DNA from 3 places in the Hydrogenophaga sp. L76 genome. Region 1 is predicted to be linked to each of the others. Evidence: predicted binding sites of a transcription regulator. Region 1 holds the regulator's gene; each other region holds the start of a gene.
What was found. Region 1 encodes LexA, which represses DNA repair genes until DNA is damaged. Its sites were predicted from a motif close to ACTGTATNNNNATACAGT; they were not measured.
Positions count from the first base shown of each region.

Region 2: AC23D4_RS05850 (DNA topoisomerase IV subunit B) is a predicted target of LexA. The motif match lies at 2,029-2,046, and genes of this name have one in related genera.
Region 3: AC23D4_RS09875 (PA0069 family radical SAM protein) is a predicted target of LexA. The motif match lies at 1,472-1,489, and genes of this name have one in related genera.

Region 1 is NZ_CM172807.1:744,293-747,564, forward strand. It holds gene AC23D4_RS03505 (D-2-hydroxyacid dehydrogenase family protein) at 1-633, opposite strand, end outside; gene AC23D4_RS03510 (hypothetical protein) at 716-1,096, opposite strand; gene lexA (transcriptional repressor LexA) at 1,231-1,917, opposite strand; gene AC23D4_RS03520 (asparaginase) at 2,055-3,023, shown strand; gene AC23D4_RS03525 (hypothetical protein) at 3,027-3,272, shown strand, end outside.
Region 2 is NZ_CM172807.1:1,224,120-1,227,391, reverse strand. It holds gene AC23D4_RS05865 (class I SAM-dependent methyltransferase) at 1-546, opposite strand, end outside; gene AC23D4_RS05860 (hypothetical protein) at 546-674, opposite strand; gene AC23D4_RS05855 (MFS transporter) at 671-1,912, opposite strand; gene AC23D4_RS05850 (DNA topoisomerase IV subunit B) at 2,079-3,272, shown strand, end outside.
Region 3 is NZ_CM172807.1:2,070,435-2,073,706, forward strand. It holds partial or broken gene AC23D4_RS09865 (DUF1653 domain-containing protein) at 1-121, shown strand, start outside; gene AC23D4_RS09870 (oxidoreductase-like domain-containing protein) at 173-358, shown strand; gene AC23D4_RS09875 (PA0069 family radical SAM protein) at 355-1,449, opposite strand; gene AC23D4_RS09880 (hypothetical protein) at 1,632-2,408, opposite strand; gene AC23D4_RS09885 (YDG domain-containing protein) at 2,448-3,272, opposite strand, start outside.

The sequences.
Region 1 (3,272 bases):
ATCCGACATCTCGAACAGCGCCTCACGACTGGTGGCGAGCTCGTAGCCGTCGGCCGCCGCCTGTGCCTGGGTTGGCTCGCTGCCCCAGACGATCACGCGCATCCCGAAAGCGCGGCCATAGGACGCGACCAGCTTGCCGATGCGACCGTAGCTCCAGATGCCCAGCACTTTGCCACTCAGCACCATGCCCAGCCCAAAGTTGGCCGGCATCGATGCCGCCTTCAGCCCGGACTGTTGCCAGGCACCGTGTTTGAGGCTGGCCACGTATTGTGGAATCCGGCGCATGGACGACATGATCAGCGCCCAGGTCAGTTCAGCGGCGGCGATCGGTGAACTGACGCCTTCAGCCACCGCAATGCCGCGCTCGGTGCAGGCATTGACGTCGATGTGGGGCCCGACGCGGCCCGTCTGCACGATCAGTTTGAGGCGCGGCAGCTTTTCAACAAGCTGCCGCGTGATCTGGGTGCGCTCGCGGATCAGAACCAGCACATCGGTATCGCGCAGCCGGACCGAAAGCTGGCCCACGCCCTTGACGGTGTTGGTGAAAACCTTGGCGGGATAGGGTGCCAGTTTGCTGGCACAGGGCAGTTTTCTGACCACATCCTGGTAGTCGTCAAGGATCACAATATTCATGGCCTCTATTGTGCCCGCAGGACCACCGCGATCCATTTGTCGCGGCTGGTTGTTCCCGGCCGTGCGGCACAGCCGGGTGGGTTCAGGCGCGCAGTTGCGGGGGCTCCGACTGGAGTTCCAGTGCCGCCAGGCGTTCAAGCTCTGCGCACACATCGTTGATGCGACCGGAGATCACCAGCCGCCCATCGGCGCGCGGACTGCCTGAAGTGTCCATGGTCCTCAGCACCCGCACATGGCAGGCTCGGACCATGGCATGGTTGGTGACCCGGTGCCCGGTGATGACGCCCGTGCGGCTGTCCGCAGGGCTCTTTGGGGAAAGGGTCAACCAGCCGGCACGGACAAAGCGGTGCAGGATTTTCGGAAGCGAGCGAGCGGCGCCCACCCGTTCAAATGAGGGAGGCAGCCAGCTGTCGATGAGCAGCAGCGGCGCGCGCCAGGTGTTGGTGTTGAAGCGGATTCCCATGCGAAACTCCAAAAGGGGTTGAACACAGGCAGGATTGCGGATGAAGTCGCCAGCGCAGGGATGTGCCTGGTGCGCGTGTATCACGCACCAGACCAAACGCCCGCCACCTGCTGAGGCGACGCAGACCCGAAGGGTCAGAGCTGGAAGCTGTTGCGGATGAGCCCCACCGCCAGGCCTTCGATTTCAAAGGGCTCTCCCGGTTCGACGACGATGGTCTTGTAGTCCGGGTTCTCTGCATGCAGTTCGATCAGATGCTGGCGCCGCATGAAGCGCTTGACGGTCACGTCGTCGCCCAGGCGGGCCACCACGATCTGGCCGTTTTTGGCTTCCTTGGTGGATTGCACGGCGAGCAGGTCACCGTCCATGATGCCGACGTCCCGCATGGACATGCCGCGCACCTTGAGCAGGTAGTCGGGCGTGCGCTGGAACAGGCTGCGCTCGACGTGGTAAGTCTGCTCCACGTGTTCCTGGGCCAGGATGGGCGAGCCGGCGGCCACACGCCCGATCAGGGGCAGCATCAGCTGCGACAGGCTGGGCAGCGGCAGTGTAAGCTGGCGCCCCCGCGACTCGTTGATGGATTGGAGGTCTTCGTTGCGCAGGCGGATACCGCGCGAGGTGCCGCTCACCAGCTCGATGGCGCCCTTGCGCGCCAGGGCCTGCAGATGTTCTTCGGCTGCGTTGGCGGACTTGAAACCCAGCTCATGGGCGATTTCCGCACGCGTTGGCGGAGAACCGGTGCGGGCAATGGCACTCTGGATGAGTTCCAGAATCTGTTGCTGGCGGGCGGTGAGCTTGGGCGGGTAAAGCGGCGACTCGATCATGGGGACCTCGTGAAGATGCGGGGAGGAACTCACTCTGGTGAGACTCGCGACCGGGACTGGTCAGATCAACAAGCTGTTTTCTTATCCAGTGGCTGTATTTTTAACCAGTTTTGGAGACTTGGCAAGTGGCAGATGCAATGGAAACCCGGCGGTGCGTCATTCTGGGCACGGGTGGCACCATCGCCGGCCGGGCCATCCGACCCGGGGATGGCGTCGGGTACGTGGCGGGTCAGGTCCGTGTTGAGGACCTGCTGGCATCGATTCCGTCCATGGCGGGATTGCCGCTGGAAGTGGAGCAGGTGGCCCAGGTGGACAGCAAGGACATGGGCTTTGCACTCTGGCAGCAACTGGCCACCCGGCTGGCCTTTCACCTCAGCCGGCCCGAGGTGGACGCGGTCGTGATCACGCACGGCACCGACACCATCGAAGAGACCGCGTTCTTCCTGCAAACCGTGCTGCGACCGGCCAAGCCGGTGGTGTTCACCTGCGCGATGCGACCGGCCACGGCGCTGGTGCCGGACGGGCCACAGAATCTGGTCGACGCGCTGGCTGTGGCCAGCCATCCCGGGGCGCAAGGCGTCGTGTTGGTGTGCGCGGGGCAGATCCACAGCGCGGCCGACGTGAGCAAGGTGCACACTTACCGGGTGGATGCGTTCGACTCGGGTGATGCCGGACCGCTGGGTTGCGTGGAAGAAGGCCGGGTTAGGCTGTTCCGACCCTGGCCATTGGCCTCTGAAACCGGGTTCTGGGACCCGGTTGCATTGCAGCGCATCCAGTCGGCTCAGGCTTTGCCGCCGGTGGTCGTGCTCACCAGCCACGCCGACGCCGATGGCACGCTGGTGCGCGCCCTGTTGTCCTGTAGCGATGCAGCTCCAGGCCCAGCCGTGCGAGGCATCGTGGTGGCCGGTACTGGGAACGGCACGGTGCACCATGCGCTGGAGGCCGCGTTGCTGGAAGCGCAGGCCAAGGGCGTGCGTGTGGTTCGAACCAGCCGTTGTGCGCATGGGCCTTTGTTGACGCATCCGGGGCAGTTGTTGTCGGATGCCCGCAGCCTCACACCGGTCAAGGCGCGTATTGCGCTGGCGCTGGAGTTGCTGGAGGACTGAGTCATGTTCCAGGCGCTGGGTGCCCATCCCTGGGCCTACCCCATGCTGGAGGTGGCGCACATCCTGGGCATTGCGTTGCTGCTGGGCAACCTGATCTTGCTGGAGCTGCGGGTGTTCGGCTGGGGTGCGGCGTTGCCGGTGCTTGCGTTGGCCCGCCTGAGTCTCACGCTGGTGGGTCTGGGCTTCTGCCTGGCGGCTGCCTCGGGTCTGCTGATGTTTTCCACCCAGGCCGGGGAACTGTTGGGCAAT
Region 2 (3,272 bases), 480 kb from region 1:
GGCATCCAGCGGATACCGCGCGGGCAGGGCGGACGGATCCGGGTGTTTTCGCACCGCCGCGATACGTTGAACGAAGCGCTCGGGCCGGTCGGTGAAGCCGTCTTCATAGGCCACGATGTGCAGACCAGCGCAGGCACGCAGCAACTCGCCGGGCTGCAACAGGAAATCGGGCCGCGAGGGCTTGCCCACGGTTTCATTGCCGGCGGCAAAGGTTTCATAGAGCAGCACGCCACCCGGCGCCACGCTGTCGACGATTTGAGGCAGCAGGGGGCGCCAGAGGTAGTTGGTTACCACCACCGCGTCGAACTGTTCGTCCGCAAAGGGCCAGGGGCCGCTCTCGATGTCGGCTTCGACGGCACGACCGAGCCTTGCCACCGCCGCAATGGCCTCGGCAGAGCGGTCGACACCGGTGACCGTGTGGCCCCGCTCCGCAAACCAGCGCAGGTGGCGCCCATGCCCGCAGGCCACGTCTAGCACCCTGCCGCCGGGCGGCACGAGATGCGACCAGCGGCTGATCCAGGCAGAAGGCGCTTCGGTGCCGTGCATCAGAAACAGCTCCAGAGCTGGTCCGCCAGGTTCACCAGGAAATCCGGCCGGTTGTAGAGCGCGAGCGTGGCCAGCAGGGCCAGCGCCACGCCGGCCCATACAAATGCCTTGACCACCAGGGGCTTCACGCGGCCGCTCCCACGCGCTGCGGACCGCGGGTGATGGGCGACTCGCGCACGGGCAGATTGACCAGCGCGGCGAACACGCCCAGCGCGATCGAGATGTACCAGACGATGTTGTAACTCCCGGTCCGGTCGTACAGCACGCCGCCCAGCCAGACGCCCATGAAACTGCCGATCTGGTGGCTGAAGAACACGAAGCCGCCGAGCATGGAGAGGTGTGCCACACCGAAAATCTGCGCCACCACCGCGTTGGTCGGCGGAATGGTGGACAGCCAGAGTACGCCCATGACGGCGGAAAACACATACACGCTGGCAGGCGACAGCGGCACGATCAGGAAGACGCTGATCGCCACCGCACGCGCCAGGTAAATGAAGGCCAGGATATGGCGCTTGGGCATGTGCTGGCCCAGGGCACCTGCGGCGTAGGTGCCGATCACGTTGAACAGGCCGATCAGCGCCAGCGCATAGCTCGCCACCTGGGGCGACAGACCGTTGTCTTTCAGGTAGCTCGGCATGTGCACACCGATGAACACCACCTGGAAGCCGCAGACGAAATAGCCCGCCATCAGCAGCTGGAAGCTGCGGTATTTGAAGGCCTCGCGCAGCGCCTGGAGAATGGTCTGTTCGCGCTTGGGCGCCACGCCACCCACAAAACCCGGCTCGCGCAAAAACAGCGCCAGCGGCATGATCAGCAGCACCGCTGCGCCCAGGAACAGCAGCGCCTCCTGCCAGCCGAACGCGCTGATGAGCCAGCCTTCGACCGGCACCATGAGGAACTGGCCGAACGAGCCGGCCGCGGCCGCCACGCCCATGGCCCAGGAGCGCTTTTCGGCCGGGATCTGGCGCCCGATCACGCCGTAGATCACGGCGTAGGTGGTGCCGGCCTGGGCCGCACCGATCAGCACACCCGCGGTGAGCGCAAAGGTCAGCGGTGTGGGCGAGAGCGCCATGCCGGCCAGACCCAGCGCGTACAGCACGGCACCCACCAGCAGCACGCGGAAGGCGCCAAAGCGGTCGGCCGCCATGCCGGCAAAAATGCCGAACAGGCCCCAGGAGAGGTTCTGGATGGCCAGCGCAAAGGCGAAGTTCTCACGCGTCCAGCCCATTTCCTGGGTGATCGGCAGCAGCCAGAGGCCGAAACCGTGGCGCACGCCCATGGACAGGGTGACGATGGCAGCGCCGCAGGCCAGCACCTGGAACGCAGAAAGACGGGGGGGCGACGCGGCGGCCGGGGAAGAAGTCATCCCGAGACTGTAGCGAATCCGGCCTTTCGGTGGGTGTCACCCCGGCGCGTGGGGTCATGAAATCGGCGGCCATGATTGATGCGCAGCGCGAATCGGTAGAGGTGGCAGGTGTTTGGTCTGTAATTGCATCCAGTGTTTTTGGACGGGGCGCATACAATCCGCCCCCATGGCGACCCAATCCACGAACGAATATTCAGAAGGCTCCATCCGTGTCCTCAAGGGACTGGAGCCGGTGAAACAGCGTCCGGGCATGTACACCCGGACCGACAACCCGCTGCACATCATCCAGGAAGTGCTGGACAACGCGGCCGACGAAGCGCTCGCCGGACACGGCAAAAAGATCAAGGTCACGTTGCACACCGACCACTCGGTGAGCGTGGAAGACGACGGCCGTGGTATCCCCTTCGGCCTGCACCCGGAAGAAAAAGCCCCGGTGGTCGAGCTGGTCTTCACCCGCCTGCACGCCGGGGGCAAGTTCGACAAGGGCAAGGGCGGTGCCTACAGCTTCTCCGGCGGCCTGCACGGCGTGGGTGTGAGCGTGACCAACGCGCTCTCGACACGGCTCGAAGTCACCAGCTACCGCGAAGGCCAGGTGGCCAGGCTCGCGTTTTCCGCGGGCGACGTGATCGAACAGCTGGTGATGACGCCCAAAGGCGAGGGCGACCGCAGGCAGGGCACCACGGTGCGCGCCTGGCCCGATCCGAAGTACTTCGAATCCGCCGCTTTGCCCATGACCGAACTCACCCACCTGCTGCGCAGCAAGGCGGTGCTGATGCCGGGCGTGACGGTGACCCTGGTCAACGAAAAGACCAAGGACACGCAGACCTGGCTCTACAAGGGCGGCCTGCGCGACTACCTGCAGCAGACGCTCAACGGTGATCCGGTGATCCCGCTGTTCGAAGGCGACGGTTTCGCCGATGCCAAAGACGACAACTTCGCCGATGGCGAGGGCGCCTCGTGGTGCGTGGCCTTCACCGAAGACGGCCAGGCCGTGCGCGAAAGTTACGTCAACCTGATCCCCACCAGCGCCGGCGGCACGCACGAAAGCGGTCTGCGCGACGGTCTCTTCCAGGCGGTCAAGGGCTTCATCGAGCTGCACGCGCTCTTGCCCAAAGGCGTGAAGCTGCTGCCCGAAGACGTGTTCGCCCGCGCTTCGTATGTGTTGAGCGCCAAGGTGCTGGACCCGCAGTTCCAGGGCCAGATCAAGGAGCGCCTGAACTCACGCGACGCGGTGCGCCTGGTCGGCAGCTTCGTGCGCCCGGCGCTCGAACTCTGGCTCAACCAGCACGTGGACTACGGCAAGAAACTCGCCGAACTCGCCATCAAGGCCGCGCAGTTCCGCCAGAAAGCCGGCCAGAAG
Region 3 (3,272 bases), 1.3 Mb from region 1:
GACGCTGTACCGCGCCCTCTACGGCGAAGGTCTGGCGAAGGGAGGGCTGTGGGTGCGACCGGCGGCGATGTTCAATCAATCGGGCGTGTTCGACGGCCAGGAGCAGCCCCGCTTCGTGCGCCACGAACCGGCCGCCGTGCCGCTGGGCGACCTGCCCACGGCGCACGCGCTGATGGCCCACCTGCGCGGCCTGGCGCAGCGCCGCGGCATCGACCTCGACACCGCCTTGCGCCCGCCACCGCCCGAGCCCACGACCTGCTGCGGGCGCGGCTGCAACGGCTGCGTGTGGGAGGGGTACTACGAAGCGCTGCACCACTGGCGGGTGGACACGCTGGCGCTGCTGGCCGCAGCCGCCTAAAACAGATCGCCCTGCCCGCGGAGGGCCGCGGGCCGGAAGAGGCTCGTGTCCAGCGGCTCGCGGTCGCGGTTGAAGCCGAGCCGGTCGCAGGTCTTGACGAAGCGCTGGCGCAGCAGGTCGGCCCAGAGGCCCTGGCCCTTCATGCGGGTGGCGAAGTCGGCGTCGTAGTCCTTGCCGCCGCGCAGGTCCTGCATGCGCGCCATCACACGCGCGGCGCGGTCCGGATAGTGTTGCGCCAGCCACTGGCGGAACATGTCGCTCAGCTCCCAGGGCAGGCGCAGCACCTGGTAGAACGCACGCCGCGCACCCGCTTCGTAAGCGGCTTCGAGCACACGTTCCATGTCGTCGTTGATGAACGGGATCTGCGGCGACACGCTCACGCCCGTGGGCACACCCGCCTCGGCCAGCGTGCGCAGGGTGCGCAGGCGCCGGTGCGGCGCGGCCGCGCGCGGCTCCAGGATGCGCGCGAGCTGCGCATCCAGCGTGGTGATGGTCACGTACACCGCGGCCAGGCGCTGCTGCCCCATGGGCGCGAGCAGGTCGATGTCGCGCTCCACGCCGCTGCCCTTGGTCACCATCGCCAGCGGGTGGCGCGCGGTGTGCAGCACTTCGAGCACCTCGCGCGTCAGCCGCAGCTCGCGTTCGACGGGCTGGTAGGCGTCGGTCACGGTGCCGATGGCCAGCAGGTCGGGCGCATAGGCCTGTCGCAGCAGTTCGTCGCGCAGCACGGCGGCGATGTTGCGCTTGGCGATGATCCTGGTCTCGAAATCCAGCCCCGGCGAGAGGTTCAGGTAGCTGTGGGTGGGTCGGGCGTAGCAGTAGACGCAGCCATGCTCGCAGCCGCGGTAGGGGTTGAGGCCGAGGGTGAAGCCGATGTCGGGCGAGTCGTTTCGGGTGATGGCGCTGCGGGCGTCTTCGAACGTAACCTGCGTGGCCGGCGCGGCGGCTTCTTCGCCCGCGACGGCCGCATCGTCCAGCGTGCCCCAGCCATCGTCGAACGCCGCCCGCAGATCGCGCTCGAAGCGGTGCGGCTGGCGGTGGGCGATGCCGCGGCCCTTGATGGCGTGCAGGGGAATGAGGATGTCGGGCATGGCGGGACGCTGGAAGAAAACCACTGGATGGATATCCAGACTTTAGCGTCAACGCCCTGAAAAGACCACCCCACCCGATCCACCGCAAGCCAGGCGGGAGCGCGTGGAGCCCGCAGCGGGCGCGGGGCCGGGCCACTCTGCAGGCTCCCGGCTGCGCGGCAGTCCACCGGTGCTGGCGGGGCCTAACGTTCGGCCTGCAGGCTGGCCGCTTCCTCGACGTCGTAGGACCCGAACACTTCACGGGCCGAGCGGGTTTCGGGCAGCACATACACAATGCCGTCCGTTCCGGTAAAGGCCGGACTCAGCACCTTGTCGTAGAACTTGACGGGAAGGTTGATGCAACCATAGGAAATCCGGCGCTCGGCCGGTGACGAACTGGCCAGCCTTTCGACGCGGCGTTCCCTGGCATTGCCTGTGGCCACACGGTGCATGGAGATGGCCGTGTCGTAGTCCACCCAGAGCATTTCATCGCCCTTCATGTTTTTGTCCAGGTTCGCCACAAAACGGCCTGCCGGCGTGGTGCGTTCCTCCGGGCGAATGGTGGACATCTTTTTGGTTCCAATGCCGGGAACCGAGTGATCGCCGATGGCCAGTCCGAGCAGCACGGAAGACGCGCCACTCAGCTTCCCCTGGGCATCGAACACGAAGACCTTGGCCTCCCGCTTGTCCACGATGACAAATGGCTTGTTGCGGTTGTCGCCCGAATCCACCACCCAGTGGGCCACGTGCCGGGCTTCCGTGGAGGCTTTGGCCTGCGCAAAGTGGGCGCGTCTTGGGCTCTTCCCCACCGCTGCGGTTGGCGTTGGCGTGACCGCCGGGACAGCCTGGCCTTCAGCGGACCGCCCCGACAATGCCGACCCCGACCCGGTGCCAGGCCCATGCGCAGCATCGTGCGATGCGTGCGCCTGGGTGCTGATCAGTCCAGCGGCCAGCAAGCCCAGGAAAATTTCGCGGATCATGAGCGCCGTTCTGTCACAGGTTTTCCCACAACCGCCATTTCAGTTGCGTTCCGGCCTGGGCTTGCGCACGGGCGGCTGGTACACCTCGGGCGGCGTTTCGACAGGCACCACAACAGGCACGGAGACCGGTGGGGGTGGGGGAGGAGGTGGTGCGACCACGACCAGCATCGAAGGCGGCAAGGGCGCTGGCGACAGCACCGTGAGAACGTATTCGGGACGGTCGACGGCGGGTGGTGTGGACGGCGTCCACACGGGAGGAAACGGCCCGAGGTCCTGGGTCGGCGCTGTCGGTGATGCCACCACCGGAGGTACCACCGGAGCCACCACGACCGGAGGCGTCACCACGGGTGGCCTCACGGGAGGCCTCACCACCGGCGGAGTCACGGGAGGCGTGTCCGGAGGAATCACAGTCTCCGCGGTGATGTTGGCGGTCGTCCTGGCCACAGTGCCACTGCAGCAGGGAACGGCAAAGGCGTACAGGCCGGCATCAACACCGCTCAGGCTGTAGCCGGTCCAGGTGATGGGCTTGTCCGTTCCCACGTCGGGGTTGTCGAAATTGGCCGTGCTGCCGGAACCTGCCAGCAGCGTCACACCGTCAGGGTTTCCCATCAAAAACGGAGAGAGTGTCGCCGTGGTGGTTCCGTCGAAGACTTTGTCCTCACCCTGGGCGAACACCAGCATTTGCTGGGTGGGTGCGGCACCGATGATGTCGGGAGAAAAATCGGTCGGCGCATCGTACGTGACCGGGTTGTAAATGATGGTCGTCGGCGCAATGGTGACCGTCGCCGGCTGACTGAACGTCACCGTACCGCCGCCAACACCCGGACCGCTCGCACCATACCCGGCACTCAGCACCAGGCCCAG